One region of the Bacillus mexicanus genome, then DNA from elsewhere that is predicted to be linked to it. Evidence: riboswitches for the same ligand, from Rfam matches in the RefSeq annotation. Region 1 holds a riboswitch; the other holds the start of a gene.
The links. Region 1 has a riboswitch for S-adenosylmethionine ahead of AAGG74_RS05915 (phosphoadenylyl-sulfate reductase). Riboswitches for the same ligand answer to the same signal wherever they lie in the genome.
Positions count from the first base shown of each region.

Region 2: linked by a shared signal. The riboswitch ahead of metE (5-methyltetrahydropteroyltriglutamate--homocysteine S-methyltransferase) and the one ahead of AAGG74_RS05915 (phosphoadenylyl-sulfate reductase) in region 1 are both predicted to bind S-adenosylmethionine.

Region 1 is NZ_JBCEYV010000001.1:1,107,643-1,121,571, forward strand. Features, by position in the region: gene AAGG74_RS05875 (calcium-translocating P-type ATPase, SERCA-type) at 1-2,042, opposite strand, end outside; gene rqcH (tRNA modification protein RqcH) at 2,164-3,876, shown strand; gene sirC (precorrin-2 dehydrogenase) at 3,915-4,403, opposite strand; gene sirB (sirohydrochlorin chelatase) at 4,384-5,169, opposite strand; gene cobA (uroporphyrinogen-III C-methyltransferase) at 5,171-5,944, opposite strand; gene cysC (adenylyl-sulfate kinase) at 6,043-6,636, opposite strand; gene sat (sulfate adenylyltransferase) at 6,649-7,797, opposite strand; gene cysP (sulfate permease) at 7,846-8,910, opposite strand; gene AAGG74_RS05915 (phosphoadenylyl-sulfate reductase) at 8,922-9,623, opposite strand; SAM riboswitch class I at 9,787-9,892, opposite strand; gene pyrE (orotate phosphoribosyltransferase) at 10,037-10,669, opposite strand; gene pyrF (orotidine-5'-phosphate decarboxylase) at 10,666-11,385, opposite strand; gene AAGG74_RS05930 (dihydroorotate dehydrogenase) at 11,354-12,289, opposite strand; gene pyrK (dihydroorotate oxidase B electron transfer subunit) at 12,289-13,059, opposite strand; gene carB (carbamoyl-phosphate synthase (glutamine-hydrolyzing) large subunit) at 13,056-13,929, opposite strand, start outside.
Region 2 is NZ_JBCEYV010000001.1:1,344,900-1,355,205, reverse strand. Features, by position in the region: gene proB (glutamate 5-kinase) at 1-677, shown strand, start outside; gene proA (glutamate-5-semialdehyde dehydrogenase) at 674-1,921, shown strand; gene AAGG74_RS07155 (organic hydroperoxide resistance protein) at 2,038-2,463, shown strand; gene ohrR (organic hydroperoxide resistance transcriptional regulator OhrR) at 2,496-2,939, opposite strand; gene ohrB (organic hydroperoxide resistance protein OhrB) at 3,082-3,492, shown strand; gene AAGG74_RS07140 (glycosyltransferase family 2 protein) at 3,615-4,718, shown strand; gene guaD (guanine deaminase) at 4,724-5,194, opposite strand; gene AAGG74_RS07130 (histidine phosphatase family protein) at 5,333-5,959, shown strand; gene metE (5-methyltetrahydropteroyltriglutamate--homocysteine S-methyltransferase) at 5,999-8,287, opposite strand; SAM riboswitch class I at 8,415-8,570, opposite strand; gene AAGG74_RS07120 (S8 family peptidase) at 8,701-9,660, opposite strand; gene rsbRB (RsbT co-antagonist RsbRB) at 9,879-10,306, shown strand, end outside.

The DNA of each region.
Region 1 (13,929 bases):
CCCTCTTTTATCGCAGATTTGACCGTGGCAAAATTATCGTCCACGAGGATAAGGGATGATGCTTCTTTGGCAACATCTGTTCCGGTAATACCCATAGCGACTCCGATGTCAGCTTGTTTAATAGCCGGGGCGTCATTGACGCCGTCTCCAGTCATCGCCACAATATGCCCGTTTTCCTGATAAGCTTTTACGATTTTCAGCTTGTGCTCAGGAGAAACGCGGGCAAAGACATACACATCCTCCACCGCATGAGAAAGCTCTTCTTGAGAAAGTTCATTCAGCATCTTGCCGTCCATGATTTTGCCGTTTTTCGGAAGGAGGCGCAAATCTTTCGCAATCGCTTTAGCGGTCTCCACATGATCGCCTGTAATCATGACGGTCTTAATGCCGGCTTCACGGCATTCTTTAATCGCTTGTCTGACCTCCGGCCGCGGGGGATCAATGATTCCAGAAAGACCGAGCATCGTCAAGTTTTTTTCCGCCTGCTCCATAGACGGTGTTTCACCTGCTTTTACCGGCTTATAGGCGACTGCTATCGTTCTGAGCGCTTGGGATGCCAGATGTCTTAATACCGCCTCTGTTTCTGCTTTTCTCTCATTTGAGAAAAGTGCCGCTGAGCCGTCATAATAAATACGGGAAGAACGCTGCATCAGCACGTCGGGAGCGCCTTTTGTAATGATATACCGCTTTCTGTCTGGACCTTCTACAATGACAGTCATCATTTTCCGTGCAGAGTCAAATGGAAATTCCTCAATCACCCGGTAGTTTGCTTTAACAAACTCCTTTGAAAAACCGCCTTTTCTTGCCGCGGTGAGCAGCGCTCCCTCTGTTGGATCTCCGTCAAGCACATATTCGCCGTCTCTTTTCTCAATATTGGAATTGTTACAAATCGCTCCGAACAGCAGCATTTGCTGAAGCGGCATATGCTCCTTCACACTAATCTCTTTTTCTTTCAATGTGAAGCTTCCTTTCGCTTCATAGCCGGTTCCTGTCACTCTCCATGTTTTCCCTCCGGACCAAACATGAGTTACCGTCATTTTGTTTTGCGTCATTGTTCCTGTTTTATCTGAACAAATGATAGACGTACATCCAAGCGTTTCAACCGCCGGGAGCTTCCTTACGATTGATTTTTGCTTAATCATCCGCTGCACGCCAAGCGACAGCGCCACTGTTACAATTGCCGGGAGCCCCTCTGGAATCGCGGCGACTGCTAACGACACACCCGCTAGAAACATGCTATAAAGATCATGCCCCTGGATAACACCGACAGCAACAACAAGCACCGTTAGAAGCAAGGCAACTATGATTAAAATCTTCCCTAGCTGCTCCAGCCTTCTTTGCAGCGGGGTTGACAGCGTCCCAGCTGAATCAAGCATATCGGCAATTTTCCCCATTGCCGTATTCATTCCCGTACCCACGACGACCCCAACACCGCTGCCGCGGGTCACAATCGTACCCATAAATGCCATGTTGGTAATATCGCCGAGCGACACATCCGGTTTTTTCAATTGATCAGCATGCTTCACAACCGGGATTGATTCCCCGGTCAGCGTCGATTCTTCTATTTCAAGGCTTTTCGCTTCGACAATTCGAACGTCTGCGCCAATCCTGTCACCGCTCGTAAATTTCACAATATCCCCTGGCACAAGTTCCTTAGAAGGGATCTTTGTCCAGCTTCCCTCCCTGAGCGCCATGACATGCGGAGTTGAAAGTCCTTTTAAGGCCTGAAGAGATTTCTCAGCACGCCTTTCTTGAAAGAAGCCGAGTATGCCATTCACAAACACAATCGCAACAATTGCAACCGCGTCTACATATTCACCAAGAAATCCTGAGATTAACGTCGCTGCCAAAAGCACAAGCACCATAAAATCTTTGAACTGTGCGAAAAACAAGAGAAGCGCTGATGTTTTTTCCCCTTCTTGCAGTTCGTTTGGCCCATGCTTGTCGAGGCGTTTTTTCACCTCTTTTTCTGTTAACCCTTGTTTCATGGACGTATTGGTTGCCTCTAGTAAATCTGTTTGTCCCATTTCATGAAACTTCATTCCGTTCGTCCACTCCCCTGCTCTCATATAGAGATATCACTCTATAAGCATGCTTATTCTGACTCGTCCCATTTCATGCTATAATTATCGAATGCAGGAAGAATGAGAGGGTGTATTGCATATGTCGTTTGATGGTGTGTTTACATACGGAATGACACATGAACTGAACGAGAAAATAACGGGCGGACGAATTACGAAAGTCCATCAGCCATATAAGCATGATGTGATTTTTCACATCCGTGCCAATGGAAAAAACCAAAAACTTTTATTATCAGCACATCCGAGCTATTCACGGGTGCATATCACGACACAGGCTTACGAAAACCCAAGTGAACCGCCAATGTTTTGCATGCTGCTGAGAAAACATATCGAAGGCGGATTTATTGAAAGAATTGAACAAGCGGGCTTAGACCGCATTATGATTTTCCATATTAAAAGCCGAAATGAAATTGGCGATGAAACCGTTCGAAAGCTTTATGTAGAAATTATGGGACGCCACAGCAATATCATTTTGACAGACGGAGCAGAAAACGTAATTATCGACGGACTTAAGCATTTATCACCGTCAATGAACAGCTATCGCACCGTACTGCCCGGCCAGGATTATAAGCTTCCGCCGGCCCAAAACAAAATCTCACCGCTGGCGGCAACAGAAGACGATATTTTACGGCATCTCCATTTTCAAGAAGGCCGGCTGGATAAACAAATTGTCGAGCACTTTTCAGGCGCGTCTCCGCTTTTTGCCAAAGAAGCGGTTCACAGAGCGGGTCTTGCCAATAAAGTCACATTGCCAAAAGCATTGCTGGAGCTTTTTGCTGAAGTAAAAGAGCACCGCTTTATTCCCAACATTACAACCGTAAACGGAAAGGAATATTTTTACCTACTGGAGCTGACGCATCTAAAAGGCGAAGCGCGCCGTTTTGATTCACTAAGCGAGCTGCTCGATCGTTTTTACTTCGGAAAAGCTGAACGAGACCGCGTCAAACAGCAGGCTCAGGATCTTGAACGATTTGTTGTCAATGAACGAAAGAAAAATGCCAACAAAATCAAAAAATTAGAGAAAACACTGGAGTATTCAGAAAACGCGAAGGAATTCCAGTTATACGGCGAGCTCTTAACAGCGAACTTATATATGCTGAAAAAAGGCGATAAACAGGCTGAGGTCATCAACTATTATGATGAAGAAAGTCCGACAATCACCATTCCTTTAAACCCGAACAAAACGCCTTCTGAAAATGCGCAGGCTTACTTCACGAAGTATCAGAAAGCGAAAAATTCGGTTGCGGTTGTCGAGGAGCAGATCAGGCTGGCGCAGGAAGAGATCGAATACTTTGACCAGCTGATTCAGCAGCTTTCGTCTGCTTCACCCCGAGATATCAGCGAAATCAGAGAGGAGCTTGTCGAAGGCAAATATTTACGCCCTAAGCAGCAAAAAGGGCAGAAAAAACAAAAGCCGCACAACCCGGTTTTAGAAACATACGAATCCTCCTCAGGCCTGACAATTTTAGTAGGGAAAAACAACCGCCAAAATGAATACTTAACAACAAGAGCGGCCGCGAGAGACGATATTTGGCTTCACACGAAGGATATTCCCGGTTCCCACGTTGTCATCAGAAGCAGCGAACCGGATGAGCAAACAATTCTAGAAGCAGCCACAATTGCAGCTTATTTTTCAAAAGCGAAAGAATCAAGTTCAGTGCCTGTAGATTATACAAAAATCAGGCATGTCAAAAAACCGAACGGCGCGAAGCCCGGCTTTGTCACCTATGACAGCCAGCATACCGTCTTTGTCACACCTGATGCTGATACCGTCATTAAGCTGAAAAAAAGCTGAGCCGCATAAAGAAAAGCCAGAGCATTGTACGCTCTGGCTTATTTCTTCCTTCTTATTTGATAAAGGCTGTCAACTTCGGCAACAAAATCGCCGTCAATTTGCTCATTCACTTTTTCAGCCAGCTGCTTTGTGTGCTTCGGACTGGCTCCGTTTGTCGAAACAGACACTGTGACATGCCCTCTTTTTACAATTTTCGGTATGTACACGTTGCCAAGCTCAGCATCACTGACACAATTGACAAGCTGAAAAGGCGAAACGGAGTGGGCAATTTCTTTGTTCACTGCCGCATTATCCGTCGCGGCAATAATCAAAAAAGCGTCTTGGTAATCTTCTTTCTCAATCGCGCGGCTGATCAATCTGATGCGGTGATTGTCTGCCATCTGCTTGATCTCCGGTTCAACCTCCGGACTGACAAGCGTAATATCAGCCCCCTCAGAAAGCACTGTTTTCAGCCTCCTGAGAGCGATGCTGCCGCCTCCCGCAATGACAACCTTTTTCTTTTCCAGGCTAATGTGCAGCGGGAGCATATGGACCTCCGTCAAAATCAAATTGCCCCTTAGGATTTTCGGCAGTTTCTCTCACTCGGTTCAAAAATGCGTTTTTTACATGAGGGTGGAAACCGATATAGGAAGAGAGATAGACATTTGGATTATAAGCCTTTAATTTCTGAACCTCTCGTTCGATTTCTTTCATCAACATACCCGTAAAAAGCAAATATGGAACGACGAATGTGGTCAAGCCGTCATCTGTTTTGAGTTCTGAAAAAACCTCTTTGTAATTTGGACCGCATGCTGTTAAAAAGCACGGGATGACTTCCTTGACCGGAATCATATGTTGAAGAAGGCTGGCAATACCTTTTACGTCTCTTTTTACAGCGGGATCTGAACTTCCCCTCCCGATGAGCACGACTCTGGCATTTTCATACGGAACTCCTATATCTTTCATTCGGTGATAGACGGCTTTGACTACTTCTTCATCAATTCCAATCGGATTTCCGTACGAAATGCGGACTGAAGGATAGCGGGATGCAGCGCGCGCAATTTCTTCGGGAATATCATATTTTGCATGCGCAGCTGTTAAAAGAAGCAGAGGCACCACTGCGATATGAGTCGCGCCTTGCTTCACACACGCTTCAAATCCTTCCTCAATTGACGGCTCCTGAAGCTCTAAAAAGCTGATTTCCTGTACAGGCGCAGAGATATGCGCCTTGCATCCTTCCAAAAAAGCCGCGGCTTCTTGCTGCGCTTTTTTTACCCGGCTGCCGTGACCGACATATAAAATCGCTTGTTTCATTTTACAACGCCTCGCTTAAATCTTGTTTTTTCAGCTCAGATTCAAACCATTCCAGCTTATAGTGATAATTTACAACATTTCCAATGACAATTAAACTCGGATTTTTAATGTCTTCTTTTATCACCGTTTCTGAAAGGGTGTCAACTGTACAAAAAACAGATTTTTGCTTGTCCGTTGTTCCCCAGTGAATAAAGGCTGCCGGCGTAGAACCATCCCGTCCGTTTTCAAGAAGTTTCCTTTCAATCTGCTGTACGTTTTTGATCCCCATATAAATGACAAGTGTATCAATTCCCGTAGCGATCGCTTTCCACTTTTCTTCAAAATCTTCTTCGTTTTTATAGTGGCCCGTTACAAATGCGACATTAGAGCCCGCATTCCGATGAGTAACAGGAATTCCGGCATAAGCGGCTGCCGCGATGCCTGACGTAATGCCGGGGACGATTTCAAACGAAACTCCATTTTCATAAAGGCATTCCGCTTCTTCCCCTCCTCTGCCGAACACAAAAGGGTCTCCGCCTTTCAGTCTGACAACGGTTTTCCCTTTTTGCGCATACTTCACAAGAAATCGATTGATGGTTTCCTGATTCATCGTATGAAAATCTGGAAGCTTCCCGCAGTAGATCAGGTCGGCTTGCTCTTTAGCATATTGCAAAATCTCTTCATTTACTAATCTGTCATATAAAATGACATCCGCTTTTTCAATGGCTTTCAGCGCTTTAATTGTCAGCAGATCAGGGTCACCGGGACCCGCTCCTACAATATATACTTTCCCCATCGTATTTCCCCCGATCTATTCGAGTTCTTCCAGAGCATTCGCTGTAATGTTATTCTCGCTTGCATTCCGGCATCTGAGAAGAACACAGCAGATCACATTCAGCTCAATTTTTGTTTAACAAACTCGATCAGCTGGTTTTTGCATGCTTCACGATCCTGCTGTCCTGAATCAAGAACGAGCTCCGGTGCTTTTGGTTCTTCATAAGGAGAATCAATTCCTGTAAAGAAAGGAATTTCTCCGTTTCTTGCTTTTTTGTAGAGCCCTTTCGGATCTCTTTGTTCACAAATATCGAGGTCGCATTTAATGTATATCTCATTGAATTCGCCTGCTGCCACAAGCTGGCGAACCTGCTCTCTGTCCTCCCGGAAAGGAGAGATAAAAGCAGTAATTACAATGGTTCCCTGCTGAACAAAAAGCTTTGCCACCTCTCCGATGCGGCGGATGTTTTCTTTACGGTCTTCATCAGAAAAACCAAGATCCTTATTTAAGCCGTGGCGGATATTATCCCCGTCCAGCACAATAACTTGGTAGCCCTGCTCAAACAATTCTCTCGCAGCAGCATTGGCAATGGTTGATTTGCCTGAGCCGCTTAACCCTGTCAGCCAGAGAATGGAACTTTTGTGCTTGTTTTTTTGCTGGTATTCTTCTTTTGTAATAGACGCTTCATGCCATACAATATCGCGATTTGTCACTGCCAGTCCTCCTTAAGATACGCCTGCTTCTTCTTTTTTCTTCATTCCTCTGATTAACACTTCTACCACTTCCGCTCGGCTGAATTCTGCTGGCGGGAGGATACCATCTCTCAGCATGCCTCTTACCTTAGTGCCTGATAAAATAACGTGATGTTCTCTGCCGTGAGGGCACGTTTTCGCCGTCCCCATATTTCCACATTTTTCACAGAAGAAGCTATGCTCGAATTTCAGCGGTGTAATCCCCAGCTCTTCGGGTTTAAATGTATCGAACAGCTCCTGCGCCTCGTATGTGCCGTAATAGTCACCTACACCCGCATGATCGCGGCCGACGATGAAATGCGTGCAGCCGTAGTTCTTTCTAACCAGTGCGTGAAAAATCGCTTCTCTCGGCCCTGCATAACGCATCGCTGCTAAAAAGACGCCGAGGAACACTCGGTCTTTCGGATAATAATTATCAAGAAGGACTTGGTAGCTTTCCATCCGTACATCAGCCGGGATGTCATCAGATTTCGTTTCACCTACCAGCGGGTTTAAGAACAAGCCGTCTACTGTTTCAAGAGCTGTTTTTTGAATGTATTCATGCGCTCTGTGAACAGGATTTCTTGTTTGGAAACCGACAATGGTTTCCCAGCCTTTTTCCGCAAACTGGCGTCTTGTTTCGGCTGGTTCAAACGTAAACTCAGGAAACTGCTTTGATGCTTTTTTAATCAAAGTGATTGGTCCGCCGACATATGTATTGCCGCGGCTGAACAGCTTTTTAACACCCGGGTGCTCTTGCTCATCCGTTTTGTATACATTGACCGCTTCTTTTTGTTTATCAGGCACGTATAGATCTTCAACTTGGATAACCCCGTATGTTTCTCCTTCATATGTTAACTTAACCGTTTCGCCGATTGACAGTTCCGCTGCTTTCTCCGCATCGACCGGAAGCGTGATTGGAAGGGACCAGACAACACCTGAAAAAAGACGCATGTTTTCGACAACAGATACGTAATCTTTTTCATTAAAGAAGCCTTCGATCGGGCTGTATGCGCCGATCCCCATTAATTCCAAATCTGCGAAAGAAATTAAATCAAGTTCAATTTCTTTTTGAATACCGCTCACATCATATGATTCATCTACTCTGTTTACTAATGTTCCTCCGTGTGGTGCTAAGCTCATAATATCAATTTCCTCCTAGTTTACTTATAGATTAACTCAGATTAATGGTCAGATTCCCCCGCCTTGTTCGTGGACAGTGCGTCTCTCTTTGCGAATGGCCTTTGTCAGGCTGATGGCACCGCCTGCCGCTAAAAGCACACTTACCATAATAAAGATTGAATAATAATCACCTTTTAAAAACAAAGATACAAGAAGATAAGAAATCGATAAGGATAAAAACGGAGATACAATCCATACCTTCAGCATCGTTTGAACGACTTGTTTATGAAACACGTTCGGGCCGTTTTTGGCCATGCCGATTCCGATAATTGATGATGACGTGACTTGCGCTAAAGGCACCGGCATCCCAAATACAGAACTGATGATCACCAGTCCGGCACCTGTACCGGATAAGAGAATGCCTTCGCCTTTTGCGAATCTCGTAATTTTCTTCCCGTTTGTCTCTAATACCCGCCGGCCTAATAACAGCGCGCCAAGAGCAACAAAAATTCCCCCGTACAAGGTTCCTTTCGCCACATCAAGCACACCGGCCGCAACTAATGGGCCAACGGCATTTGCAACATTGTTCATGCCGGCAGAAAATGCTTCGAAAAATCCGGCACCTAACAAAACAATGCCAAGGATTTTTTGCTTTTTAGAAGATTTAATTTCAATTTTAAAATAACGAAACAGCTTAGATACGAAATAAGTGAAAGCGAAGGCGAACAGCGGGACAACAATCCAAAACGACACAATGACCAAAATTTTGTTTACAAACAATACTTTGTAAGCCACTCCCACTCCGACAACAGCACCGACTGTTACTTCGCTTGTCGATAAAGGAATGCCAAGAAGATTAGCCGTAAAAAGCGAAAGCGCAGCGGCTCCAATAATGATGCAAACAATCGTCAGTGTAATCGTCTGTTCGGGGATAATCCCGGAGCTGATGGTTTTGACGACCTCGCCTCCGCCAATGACCGCCCCTGACAGTACGCCGACTGCACACAGGATTAAAGCGTAGGTTTTTCTTTTGACGGCTCCAGAGCCATAAGCGACTCCCATCGAAGCCGCTGCACCGCTCGCGCCAATATTCATTGCGAAAAACAAGCTAAATAAAATAGCGGCTAGTTCCATTTTCCAGCTCCTTATTCATGCAGTCCGCATTCTGTTTTCGCCATACCATTCCATCTGCCTGAACGTAAATCCTCTGCGGTAAAAGCAGGCGCCGTACAAGGCGCACAGCCAATACTTGGATATCCTTGGTCATGAAGCGGATTGTAGTCCAGCTCATTCCGGGATGTGTATCTCCATATGTCTTTCCAAGTCCAATGGATGAGCGGGCATACTTTTACTGATTTGAATTTTTCATCTTTGTTTAAGAAGTTCGTATTGGCGCGGCTCGGTCCTTGATCGCGGCGCAGACCAGACAGCCAAGCTGGATGTCCTGAAAGCGCCTCTCGTAAAGGAACGATCTTTCTAAGATAGCAGCACTGATTCGGCTCTCTTTCCCACAATTTGTCCCCATGTTCTTCGGCTTGTTCCTCAAGGGTAAGGTCTGGTTTTTTCAAAATGATATTAAGACCCGGATAACGCTCTTTCACTCGCTCAATCGTTTCATAGGTTTCTTTAAAATGAAGCCCTGTATCAAGGAACACAATCTCTGCGTCTTTTTTCACTTTATAAATTAAGTCAATGAGAACGATCCCCTCAATTCCGAAACTGCAGGCATAAACAAGCTCATTGCCATAATGGCCGTATGCCCATTTTAAAACTGACAGCGCTCCTTTATAAGGATCGTCTTCGGGAAATGTAATCGTTGGTTCTTCCCAATTATCATACGTTAACATTTCTCATTCCTCCTTTCGGAGACAAACAAACAGTAGCTTTCTGCCGGTTGTCTTTTCCCATTTGTAATGTGATGTGCGGCTGCTGTTATGACAGACAGCCTTTCTTCCTCTTAAAACAAAAAACTTTCAATCCGGCGGAAAGAAAGACAGGAACAGCATACAGCCCTTATCTTTCAAAATGGATTCATTTTGCTGGAAGTAGCACCTTACAAACTATTGCAGGTTGCCGGGCTTCATAGGTCCAGTCCCTCAGCCGCTCTTGATAAGTTTTTAGATTTGTAGTAAATTTTAGCACAATTCTAACATAAGTCAACCCGACTTTTTTGATAGGATTAATAAAAAAACAGACCCATAGGCCTGTTTTCAATCACATCAAGGTTTTGAACCCTTTGTATATCATCAAAATTTATTTTTTACTTTTTAAACCAATCTTTTGACTCGGGATTTCGTTTCCACGTTTTCAGCTTTTCCAGATCGTCTGACTGAATCTTTCCGTTTTCGAGCGCGACCTCTGTGAGCGTATCATAATCCGTCAAAGAGTAGTATGGCAGTTCTGCTTTTGTGAAGGCTTCCTGCGCTTTAGGGAGACCGTACGTAAAGATGGAGACGACACCGAGCACTTCACAGCCAGCCGCTTGCAAAGCTGCCGCAGCTTCAAGTACGCTTCCCCCTGTGGAGATTAAATCTTCAATCACGACCGTTTTTTGCCCTTTTTGCACTGCCCCCTCAATCTGATTGCCTTTTCCGTGCGCTTTCGGTTTGCTTCTCACATAACACATCGGCAAATGTAAACGGTCAGCCGCTAGAGCAGCATGAGGAATACCGGCTGTTGCTGTTCCCGCAATCATTTCAGCTTCAGGAAAATGCTCTTCGACAAGCTTGCTGATGCCTGCGGCGACATCATTTCTGACCTCAGGGAATGATAGCGTCAGACGGTTGTCACAGTAGATTGGCGATAAAATACCGCTTGCCCACGTAAATGGCTCGTTTGGGCGTAAAAATACAGCTTGGATGTCTAATAGATGTTTTGCGATGGTTTGTTTCATTGTTTGATTCCCTCCCATTCGAGTCTGACAGCTTCATAAGCTTTTACCGGGTCTTTCGCTTTTGTAATTGAGCGTCCTACCACAATCGCTGATGAACCTTTTTCTCTTGCAGCGGCAGGTGTTGCTACGCGGATTTGGTCATTCGCCGTGTCCTTTGACATTCTGATCCCCGGAGTGACAGTCAGAAATGAAGGTGATACCGCTTGGTAAATGGCTTTTGCTTCATGAACAGAGCAGACCACGCCATCAAGCCCGCTTTCTTCCGCCAGTTTGCTATAGTGCACAACCGTGTCGATCAGAGGCTTTTCGATCAGCAGTTCATTTTTCATTATTTGTTCAGATGTGCTTGTCAGCTGGGTTACCGCGATAAGAGATGGGCGTTTTTTTCCTGACGGTGTCCCTTCTTCTAAGCCTTCCATAGCTGCCTGCATCATTTTTTTGCCCCCGGCCGCATGGACATTGACGAGATCCACTCCGAGGCTTGCAAGACGCTTCATCGCTTTATTTACAGTGGTCGGGATATCATGAAGCTTTAAATCTAAAAACAGCTCGCAATTTCTTTCTTTTAGCTGTTTCACGATAGATGGCCCTTCTTGATAAAAAAGCTCCATTCCCACCTTTACAAATAACGGTTCTTGCTGAAAAAGCGCTAAGAATGCAAGTGTTTCTTCGGCTGATGCAAAATCAAGCGCGATGATGGGCAGGTTGTTTTTCATGATTCCAGCTCCTTCCGATGCATTCTTCAATTGATTGATAGCCGTATTGATGTAAAACAGCTGGAAGCTGTTCAATGATGTCCGGGCATGCAAAAGGGTTCACAAAGTTCGCTGTTCCCACAGCGACTGCGCTTGCTCCCGCGAGAAGAAACTCCAGTGCGTCTTCAGCCGTCTGCACGCCTCCCATACCGATAATCGGGATATTGACCGCCTGGCTGACTTCATGCACCATACGGATGGCAACCGGCTTGACGGCAGGGCCGGAAAGCCCCCCTGTTTTATTCGCTAATATCGGCTTGCCTGATTTTAAATCAAGCCTCATGCCGATTAATGTGTTAATCATTGTAAGACCGTCCGCTCCCGCCTCTTCAATCGCTGATGCAATTTCTGTAATATTTGCCACGTTCGGGGAAAGCTTCACATAAACGGGCACATCCGATACCTCTTTAACCGCTTTCGTTACATCAGCAGCCATTTCAGGGTTTGTGCCAAAAGCGATTCCGCCTGTTTTCACATTCGGACAGGAAATGTTCAATTCAAGCGCATGGACATTAGGCGCTTTGCTGATATGCTCCGCGACTTCGACATAATCCTCGACTTGAGAACCTGCGACATTGGCAATGATCGGCGTATCAAACCGCTCGAGCCATGGCAGCTCATTTTGCAAAACACTTTCCAGCCCGGGATTTTGGAGGCCGATCGCATTGAGCATTCCAGCGCCAGTCTCAGCTACCCTCGGTGTCGGATTACCAAAGCGAGGCTCTTTTGTCGTAGCTTTGATCATGATCGCTCCGAGACAAGATAAATCATAAAAACGCGCAAACTCTTTTCCAAAACCGAAGCAGCCTGAGGCTGGAATGATCGGATTTTTCAAATCAAGTCCCGGCAATTTCACCTCTAGCATTACAGCACCACCTCCTGAGCTTTAAATACAGGCCCGTCGAGACATACTTTGACGTACGATGTCTCACTTTCGTTTGTATGGCACACACACGCGAAGCATGCGCCGATTCCGCAGCCCATTCGTTCCTCCATGGACAGATAAACTTCTTTATGGGCATATTCTTGTTTTAACGCCCTCAGCATCGGTGTCGGCCCGCAGCTGAGGAGAATGTCAAACGCCAGATTTTTCTGTTTGATCACATCGGTGACAAACCCGGTTTCCCCGTAGCTCCCATCGGCTGTCGCCACATACGTGTCTCCATACTGCCGGCATTCTTCTTCGTAAAAAACATCCTTTGCCGATTGGAATCCTAAAACGTGGATGACCTTAACCCCTTTTTCATTCAAGCGTTTCGACAGCTCTTGAAGAGGGGGCACACCTACACCGCCTCCTACCAGCAAAGCCGTCGTTCCGGGTTGGATTTCGTTGACAGGAAAGCCATTCCCCAAAGGCCCGAGGACATCCACAAGCTCTCCCTGGTGCTTCAGCGATAAAAGCCTTGTTCCTTCTCCATCTACTCGGTAAATGATGGTGACTTCATTTTTTTCAAAGTTGACATCCGCGATGCTGATCGGCCTTCTCAAAAGAGGCGTAACCGCTTCACTCACTTTAAGGTGAAGGAACTGTCCCGGGGTTGTAAACCCTTGGACAAGCTCCCCTTTCAGAACCATTTGATACACCCGGTCTGCAATTTGCTGGTTAGAACATACTGTCAAATACGCTTTTTTCATATAGTGACTGCCGCCTCCTGATTTGTGTTGACTGCCGGCATTTGGTCAGCACGGAATGTCATGCTTTCCAGCACTCTCAATATCGCTTCTGCCGTATCTAAAGATGTTAAACAGGCAACACCGTTTTCTACCGATTCACGTCTGATTCGAAAGCCGTCTCTTGCCGGCTGTTTTCCTTTTGTCAGCGTATTGATGACAAACTGTGCTTCTCCGTTTCTGATCACATCAAGCAGATTCGGGCCGTCCTGTCCGATTTTCCCGACGACCTTAGCTGGAATGGAAGCTTCTTTTAAACGCCCTGCCGTTCCTTCCGTCGCTAAAATGTTATAGCCAATCGCATGGAATCGCTTAGCAATGGCAAGTCCTTCTTCTTTGTCTTTATCAGCCACTGTTAAAAGCACGGAACCGTAGTTCGGGATTTGAATGCCTGAAGCAATCAGGGCTTTATAGAGCGCCTTTTCTAGAGTGGAATCTTTCCCCATGACCTCACCAGTTGATTTCATTTCAGGCCCTAACGTAATGTCCACTCTTCTCAGCTTGGCGAAGGAGAAGACCGGCGCTTTTACAAATACACCCTGCTGTTCAGGCTGAAGGCCCTCTGTATAGCCAAACGCCGCCAGCTTTTGTCCGAGAATGACTTTTGTTGCGAGATTTGCCATTGGGATACCCGTGATTTTGCTTAAGAACGGTACCGTTCTGCTTGATCTCGGATTTACTTCGAGCACGTACACCTCGCCTTGTGATAAGACGAATTGAATATTGAGCAAACCGACAATGTTCAGCCCTTTAGCAAGTGCGATCGTGTATTGTTCGATTTTTTTCTTAATGTCCTCTGTGAGAGATTGAGGCGGATAAACAGCGATTGAGTCT
Region 2 (10,306 bases), 240 kb from region 1:
GGGATAATGACATGCTTTCTGCGTTAGTCAGCGGATTAATTCATGCGGATCAGCTCATCATTCTCACTGATATCAACGGGCTGTATGATGCCAATCCGGCTGAAAATCCTGAGGCGAAACGATTTGATGAGTTGCCGGAGATCACGCCCGAATTACTGGGATATGCGGGCTCAGCCGGATCAAAGGTCGGCACCGGCGGCATGAGATCAAAGCTGTTAGCCGCTCAAACCGCGCTGTCTCTTGGGGTGAAAGTATTTATTGGAACTGGCAGCGGAGAGCAAAAGCTTGCGGACATTTTGGAAGGGAGGGGAGACGGCACATATATCGGAGACAAGGAATTGTCCTCTGTTAACAATACGAGACAGTGGATTCAATTCCACTCGCCGATAGCAGGAGAGATTCTTATTGATGCGGGTGCCGAGGAAGCGATGATCCATAACGGGAGCAGCTTGCTACCGGCTGGCGTCATAGGCGTAAATGGAAACTTTCCGAAAGGGGCGGTCGTCGAAGTCAGGGGACCGGGCGGCGTGATCGGCAAAGGCCAGACACATTACACCTCCGAGGAGATTATGGAGGCCAAAGGCAAACGAAGTCATGAACTGGATGTTGAGAAAACGTTTGAGGTTATTCATAGGAATGACTGGGTCCATTTAAAAGACTGGGAGGCGGAAAAATGAGCGAGGTTTCTGTAAAATCAAAGCAGGCGAAAGAAGCGGCAGCCGAAATGATCATGAAGACAACGGACGAGAAGAATGAGGCGCTCAGTCTCATTGCAAACGGACTCCGCAACGAACTGGATTTTCTCTTGTCAGAGAATGCAAAAGACATTGAGAACGGAAAAGAAAACGGGTTCACACCGAATATCATTGACCGTCTCACACTGGATGAAAAACGCATTCGTGATATCGCAGACGCGGTGGAGCTCTTAATAGACTTGGCAGACCCGGTAGGCGAATCTCTTGAAACGATTGAAAAGGAAAACGGCCTGTTTATTGAAAAAATCCGCGTGCCGCTCGGTGTTGTCGGAATGATTTATGAGGCGAGGCCAAATGTCACAGTTGATGCGGCTACCCTCTGCTTGAAGACAGGAAACGCGGTTGTCCTGCGGGGGAGCTCCTCAGCCATTCACAGCAACAAAGCGCTCGTCAGTGTTATTCACAGAGCACTTGAGCAATCAGCCCTTCCGATGAACGCTGTGCAGCTGATTGAGGATACGAGCAGAGAGACGGCAAAAGAGCTCTTTACGTTAAATGATGGCTTAGACGTATTGATCCCGCGCGGAGGCAAGAAGCTGATCGATCTCGTTGTCAAAGAATCAACCGTTCCTGTATTAGAAACCGGTGCCGGAAACTGCCACATTTTCATTGATGAAACGGCCAAATCGCAAATGGCAGAAAGGGTTGTCGTAAACGCCAAAACGCAGCGCCCTTCCGTATGCAATGCGATTGAATCGTTGCTGATCCATAAAGCATGGGCGAAGCAGCATGGGAAAGAATTGCTGGCGCAGCTGGAAAACGAAGGGGTGGAGATTCGCGGCGATAAATTTGTATGCGAGCTTCACCCTTCAAGCAAACAAGCGTCAGAAGAAGATTGGGAAACTGAATTTTTGGCGCCGGTTATTAGCGTAAAGACGGTTGCGAACGTTCAAGAAGCTGTGAAGCATATTCAACAATATGGCACCAATCATTCTGAAGCCATTTTAACTGAAAATGGAAAAAACGCGGCTTATTTTCAAACGGCTGTTGATGCTGCGGCTGTCTATCATAATGCATCAACCCGTTTCACAGACGGTTTTGAATTCGGCTACGGAGCCGAAATCGGCATCAGCACGCAAAAACTTCATGCAAGAGGGCCGATGGGACTTCCTGCACTGACTTCTACAAAATACATCATTAAAGGAACAGGACAAATCCGCGAATAGCGGGTAAAAGGCTTATCTCATAACGGGATAAGCCTTTTTTATACGGGGAAAATTGACACCGGCATATATATTGTGTAAAATTAAATTGTGCAAAATATATATAGGAGGCTACAAACATGAGTCAGCCATTATTTACAGCAACTGTATCAGCGGTAGGAGGAAGAGAAGGAAAGGTGATTTCATCAGACCGCGTTCTTGAACTTGATGTCGCAATGCCCGGAACACCGAGAGCGAAAAAGTTAGAAAAAGCGACAAATCCGGAGCAGCTGTTTGCTGCAGGTTACGCAGCTTGCTTTGACAGTGCCCTGCAGCTTGTTGCAAGAACAGAACGGACGAAAGTAGAGACAGAGGTGACAGCGCATGTCAGCCTGTTAAAAGATGAAGTAGATCAAGGCTATAAACTGGATGTGACGCTGCAAGTAAAGGGAAGAGGAGTCAGCGTCTCAGAATTACAGACATTAGTGCAAAAAGCACACGGCGTTTGCCCATACTCAAAAGCAACCGCCGGAAACATCAATGTTACGCTTGAAATAGCTGAATAAGAGAAAAAGAGGATGCCTCGTATAAGGCATCCTCAATTTTTTTGATGAAGTGTTTCCAGCAATGTATATAGAACAGATTTTAACTGCTTCAGACTCTCTCCGGACTGTTTTGAGAGCCCCAGGATTGTTTCTGGTATGTCAGCCGCTTTTTCTTTTAATGACTCCCCGTCCTCTGTCAGGCTGATCAACACGGACCGCTCATCCTCTTCAGACCTTTTTCTCGCAATCAAATGTTGCTGTTCCATTCGTTTTAGCATGGGAGTAAGTGTCCCTGAATCTAAATACAACAGCTCGCCCATTTTTTTGACAGTAAGCGTTTTATGTTCCCATAACAAAAGCAAGGCCAAATATTGAGGATATGTCACATTCAGCTTTTCAAGCAGCGGCTTATACTGCTTTGTCATTTCCCGCGAACTCGCATAAAGCAAAAAACATAGCTGATTTTCCAATTTCATATGGTCAAATTCATTTTCCATCTTGTTCACCAACTCTTTCTGACATTCCATTCTATTGTAGCTGAAAAACTTCATTTTTCCTATTCTCGGCAAACATAGCATGTTTAAAAAGATCTGAAAGGGAAATATAACAACTAGACATAAATAAGGAGGCTGAATACAAATGGCATTATTTACAGCAAAAGTAACCGCGCGAGGCGGACGGGCAGGACATATTACATCAGATGACGGCGTTCTGGATTTTGATATTGTGATGCCAAATGCCAAAAAAGACGGCCAAACCGGTACAAACCCGGAACAGCTCTTTGCGGCAGGGTATGCAGCATGTTTCGGCGGCGCGCTCGAACATGTTGCCAAAGAACAAAATATTGAAATTGACTCCGAAATCGAAGGGCAAGTCAGCCTAATGAAAGATGAAACTGACGGTGGGTTTAAAATCGGCGTCACACTTGTTGTAAACACGAAAGATTTGGATCGTGACAAAGCCCAAGAGCTTGTCAATGCGGCTCATGAATTCTGCCCTTATTCAAAGGCAACAAGAGGAAATGTTGATGTGAAACTAGAATTGAAATAATGACTGGCATCCTGAGGATTCTCAGGATGTTTTTTTGTGTAAGCGTGCGGAGCTGGCATGATCTTTTCGAAGTGGGAATACATGTAGTATAGGTGAATTCACACTAGTGAAAAGGTGAGAACATGAAAAGACCAAAGCTGTCAGTATGTATGATTGTGAAAAATGAAGAACGCCATATCGCTCGCTGTTTAGAAAGTGTGCAGCATGTTGCTGATGAAATCATCGTGGTTGATACCGGATCAAACGATCGCACGAAAGACATTTGCAACAGCTTTCTTGCCAAAATATACGATCATCAATGGAAACAGGATTTTTCAGAGGCGAGGAATGTCAGCCTGCAGCATGCCAAGGGAGAATGGATTCTGGTGTTAGATGCCGACGAAGAACTAGACCTCGATACGGGCAGCCTGTTGTCTTCACTGCTGACTGACAGCCTGCCGTCTCTCGGTTATATGAAGGTTGTGAACTATACAGGGAAGGAATGGGATGAAAATGAAGCATTTGAACAAAGACAGCCCAGGCTGATCCGCAACCAGCAAAACATATCGTTTATGGGAAGGATTTGTGAAAAGCTGGAGGGAGAAGAGGGAAGCGCCGCTTTCTCGCTTCCATGTATCATTCACCATTACGGGTATTTAGAGCGGGAGGCAAAGCAAAAGCATCAGCGCAACATGAGCTTATTAAAAATGGAATTGCTGCGTGCCTGCGCTGATTCATCCCTCCTTTATCAGAAAGCAGCTGAGTATGGCAGAGGGAACGAATATGATAAAGCCCTTCGGCTGGCAGCGGATTGCATCAATGAATGTAGAAGAAAAAAGAACATACCGCCGCCTGCTATCTATTATTTAAAGTATAAATTATTAATTGACGCAGGACGGTACAAAGAGGCGGAGCAGGATATTAATGAGGCGCTGAGGCATTATCCAGATTACTGCACTCTTCACTATTATAAAGGGATCGTGATGTATAAGCTTAAACAAATAAGTGAAGCAGTTACAGCGTTTAAAGCTTGTCTGCAAAGCGATAGTGAACATCATCAGTACATACAGGTAAAAGGAGCGGCCGATTATAGATCAAGCTGCTGGCTCGGAGTCTGTTATGCTGAATTGCGTCAGTTTAGGAGTGCTATTTTGTATACGCAAAAAGCGCTGAAAGCCAATCCGCAGTGTGTACGGGCGCAACAGCTTCTCAGCGAATTAACAAAGGATCAGGGCGCACATGCCTGATCCTTTTAATATTCTTTTTTATTGTCAAAATTCCGCCATGCCTGAAACGGAGATAAATATTCTGTCAGAGTTACTTGATAAAAGGGGACTGTTCTTTCTTCAACAGGTTTATCAATTTCTTGATAAATGAATGAATCATCAAATCCGGCTTCGGCAGCGTCTGTGTGCTCCGCCGCATAGAAAACGGCTTTCGGCCGGGCCCAATAGATGGCGCCTAAGCACATGGGGCAAGGTTCGCAGCTCGTATACAAAATGCAGTCATCTAGCTGGTATGTTCCAAGTGCTTGGCATGCGTTTCGAATCGCTGTCACTTCCGCATGGGCAGTCGGATCATTACTTGTTGTGACGTTGTTCTGTCCCTCGGCAATAATGGCTCCGTCTTTCACAATAACGGCTCCAAAAGGACCGCCAATTCCTGCATTCACTCCGTCACGGGCGAGAGCGACAGCCCGTTTTAAGAATTTATCATGATTCATCCCAAACCCTCCTGTCTGTCAATTAAGTGTTATAAGTATAGCCGAAAAAAGGGCAAAGAACATTCTCAAAAAAGTGCAAAATAAACAAAGTATTTGGGGGATTTGCTAAGATAAGAGGAGAAAAGAGGAGGGGTAATCATGGTGCATTTATATATTGCCAGACACGGACAGACCCAATGGAACGTAGAAAAACGGATGCAGGGCTGGATGGATTCTGATTTAACAGAACTTGGGCTGTACAATGCCCGTGCTCTTGGGGAGCGTCTGAAGGATATTGAATGGAATCAGGTATACATCAGCCCCAGCAAGCGGACAGAAGAGACAGCAAAAACAGCGCTAGGATCGCGCAGGCCCCTGCTGGTGATAGATCATATGTTCAGAGAAATGTCACTGGGCTCATGGGAAGGGAAAAAACAAGAGGATATTGAAAGGGACGAACCAGATCTTTTTCACGCTTATTTTCATTATCCCGAAGCTTATCGCCAGCAGGGAAGTGAAACGTTTTTTGACTTTGAAAACCGGGTAAGGCTGGCGCTCCAAACGATTTTAGACAGCCATTCTTCCGGTAATGTTCTCTTGGTTACCCATTCTGTCTTTATATTAATGCTGTTAAATATCATAAAGGGAAGACGCGTTAATGACATATGGAATTCTGCTTACATACATGATACATCATTGAGCCTTGTGGAATTTGATGAAAATGGAACAGCCGACATAATAATAGAAGGGGACGGGAAGCATCGGAAACCGATTTCCGCTTTCTAATAGAAAAAACCATCTGCCAGAGGCAAGATGGTTTCTATTTTATACAAGCTGTGTCTGTTGGGCTCTTGCCTGTTTGGCGGCTTCAACCATGTTTTTCAATGCTGCAACTGTTTCTTCCTGCTGTCTTGTTTTCAATCCGCAGTCCGGATTTACCCAGAAGCGGTCAGTCGGACAGACGGCAAGTGCATCAACGATAATGTTATACATTTCTTCAGTTGACGGCACTCGAGGACTATGAATATCATATACACCAAGGCCGAGCCCTTTCAAATACGGATGGTCTTTTAAGTAATCTAAAAATCCTCCGTGGCTTCTGCTGTGTTCGATTGTAATCACATCGGCATCAAGATCATTGATCGTATCAACGATATCTTCGAAGTTGCTGTAGCACATATGTGTATGAATTTGCGTCTCGTTTTTCACGGAAGAAGTGGTTAATCTGAATGCTTCTGCCGCCCAAGTTAAATACTCATCCCAATCACGGTTTTTCAATGGAAGGCCTTCGCGCAGCGCCGGTTCATCGACTTGGATGATTTGAATGCCTGCGTCTTCAAGGGCTTTTACTTCTTTGCGAAGGGCAAGCCCGATTTGGAAGGCGATTTCTTTTCTCGATATATCATTTCGAGGGAAAGACCAATTTAAGATTGTAACAGGGCCCGTCAGCATTCCTTTCACATGCTTGGAAGTCAATGACTGTGCATAGACTGTGTCTTTCACTGTCATCGGTTCAATAAATTCAACATCTCCGTAAATGACTGGCGGACGGACACAGCGTGAGCCATAGGATTGAACCCAAGCGTATTTTGTGAAGGCGAAGCCGGCCAGCTTTTCACCGAAGTATTCGACCATGTCAGTCCGTTCAAATTCACCGTGAACAAGGACATCAAGCCCTAATTCTTCCTGAATGTCAATCCATCGTTTTGTTTCGGCATTGATAAAGTTTTGATACTGTTCATCAGACCACTCATTTTTCCGCCATTTTTGGCGCGCGCTCCGCACTTCAGCAGACTGCGGGAAGCTTCCGATCGTTGTCGTCGGCAAAAGCGGAAGGCCGAGCGATTCATTTTGCAGGGCTAAACGTTCTTCAAACGGAATCGGGCGCTTAAAGTCATTAGCGGTTAATTGCTCGAGCTCTTTCTTTTGTTCGGAATTTGCGCCTGTTGCAAACTGTTTGAGTGCTTGAATATCAGCTTGCGCCTGCTGAATTTGCTCACTGATCGCCGCTTTTCCTGATACTAAACCTTCTTTCAAAGCTGTCAGCTCGGCTAGCTTTTCTTTTGCGTAGGATAATCCATTCAGTAAATCCTTCTCCAAATGCTCGTCAGGGTGTTTCGCTACAGGCACATGCAGCAGGCTGCTGGAAGGCTGAATCCACAGTTCATCCACTTTAGCAATGCTGAGTATATGGAGAATGGCATCGAGACGTTCATCAAGATCCGCTTTCCAAATGTTGCGTCCGTCAATCACGCCGGCTGCCAGCACTTTGTCTGTCGGAAAACCGTGTGTTTTGAGCTGTTCCAGATTTCTGCCTTTATCGTGGACGAAATCAAGGCCAATTCCCTGTACCGGGTAAGAGATCAGCTCTTCATAAGCATCAACAGAATCAAAATACGTTTGCAAAAGCACATTCAAGGAGGAAAGCTCGCTTGTTATGCTTTCAAATAATTCTTTTGCGCTACGGACATCCTCGCTAGAAGCTGTAACAAGCGCCGGCTCATCAATTTGAACCCATTTAACGCCTTCTTCCTCAAGCTCTTTTAACAGCTGTGCATATAACGGGACAAGGCGTTTTTGGATTGCTTTTGCTTCAGATGGTTTATAGCCTTTGGCAAGCGTGACAAACGTATAAGGGCCGACAATCACCGGTTTTGTCTCAATACCGTATTCCTGTTTGATCCTGCGGTAATCTGTGAGCTGTTTGTTTCGTGTCAGCCGGAACTCAATGCTTTCGTCATATTCAGGAACGATGTAATGGTAGTTTGTATTAAACCATTTTGTCATTTCACTGGACACGGCATCTTTTATTCCGCGGGCAATAGCGAAGTATGTATCGGTAGCGTCAGTCAAATGTCTGAATCGTTTCGGTATCCAGTTGAAGCTGACTGCTGTGTCGAGTACATGATCATACTGTGTGAAATCAGAAACAGGCACAACATCAATCTGCTGGTCAATTTGTGTTTTTACGGCAGATAAAAACAGGTCGTCGATTTGCTTTAAAAACGTATCTTTATCATTGCTGCCTTTCCAATACGCTTCAAGCGCTTTTTTCCATTCTCTGTTCAGTCCGATTCTTGGAAACCCTACATTCGATGTTTTGATGGTTGTCATTGTTTCTCCTCCTTTATATGTAAAACACTCTCGTTAACCCGCGGATACAGGCTGCTAAGAGGTTTTCTCACAACAAAAAGCCTCTTTCCCATGAGAGAAAGAGGCTTTTCTACGTAAAACACTGCCTCTCTCATCTCTCAGACACAATCTGATGGAATTAGCACCGTGCCTTATGAGACATCAGTCTCGGCGCGAAAAGCAGTGCGCCCCATTTCACAATGGAATTACGGTCGGTTGCTGTTGGGGTCAAAAGGCCAATCCCTCGCCCAACTCTCGATAAGAGAAAATGTTATGAATTTTTTAAAAGTTAAATCATTTGTTGGTAATCTTAACAGGAATCCAAATTCACTGTCAACATAGAATCGAAAAAATATTTTACAGTATTTTCATTATATTATATAAGAAAAATAATTTTATAGGGTCAGCAAATGTGATTGCTCTGCCTGTTCTGCAAGCTCATCTAGAACAGTTAAATACAGGAATCCATTGCCTGCCAGCGTTTTAGCAATATCAAGCGGAAATGTTCTGCGGATCAGCTGTGCATAAACCTCAGATTCAGATAGCTTTCGTTGAAATGCTTCTTCCTCAAAGCTTTTGATTAAAGCGAGCGCTCCGCTGACATGGGGGGCAGCCATTGATGTGCCGGTAAGCTTACCGTACTTTTTGTTAGGGAGGGTAGATAATATTTGTTCACCCGGAGCGACAAGATCAATTTCCTTATTAGCGTTTGAAAATTCTGATAATTTACGCGCTACGGAAACAGATCCAACTGCAATGACTTCATTATATGCCGCAGGGTAGGAAAGCTCTTCTGTGCGTTCGTCGCCGTCACCTTCATTCCCCGCTGCGCAAACGATGAGCACTCCGCTTTTAACGGCATTTTTCACCGCTTCTTTCAGCTCAGGTACATCGGTTGGTCCGCCAAGAGACATTGAGATAATATCGACTTTCTGTTCTACAGCATAGTTAATGCCGTTAATAATCCATTCGTACTGTCCGCTGCCGTTTTCACCACCGAGAACCTTCACAATCAACAGGCTTGCCTCAGGGGCAACTCCAGAAATCCCGCCGTTTGAATCATTGGCTGCAACAGTTCCGGCGACGTGTGTGCCGTGTCCGTTGTAGTCGGTAATTGCATCTTCCTTGCCGCCGTCGTCATCCGTAAAATTCTTTCCGCCGATGATTTGGGTTTTTAAATCAGGATGGCTTGCGTCGCATCCAGTGTCCAATATAGCGATTTTTACATTTTTTCCTTTTACCCCTTTTGCCCACATTTCTGGCGCCTTAATCACTTTAATGCCCTCAGGAAGCTCGTTTACATCCATGATCTGCTCATTGGTCACATACGGGATCAAGCGGATTTCACCATTCATAAAAAAGCCCTCCTTTTTTATGCTTTCAAGTGGATACAAGGGTGTTACCTCCTATTATATGAAAAAAACAATCGTTCAGACAGAGTCATTTGAATCATTTTGAAAAAATAGGATCCCGTCGAAATAATCAATTATTTTCAAAAAAACAGCTTTAATATGTATGACTGGGATTCAGCCGTCGGTCAAGTTATAATAATGTTAGGGAAAGGAGCATTGTGATGAAACTGAATGAAAAATTATATGCATTTTTTTCAGAGCATGTGGAACAAATGGCCGAGGAATGGATTGATACAATGGAGGAAAGCGATCCGAATTCGCTTTACGCCTTACATAATGCGTCAGTAACGGAAGAATTGAAAGAGCAGGATAGAGAATTTTACCGACATTTGAACTACATGTATGTTTTACCGGAAAAACAATTTCTCGAAGAATTTCAAGAGTGGGTCATTGAGCTGACGGACGATCAAAAGCATCTTAATACTCCGGTTCAGTATGTCATTCGGGAGTTTATGAGAAATCGGAGATTATATACGAAGTATTTTGAGAAGTTTGCAGAAGAAAACGAATCGGCGTTTGAATCGGGAGAGAAACAAAAATGGGCTGATTTGATTGTCAAAGTCTTTGATTTCACCATTTATACTTTCGT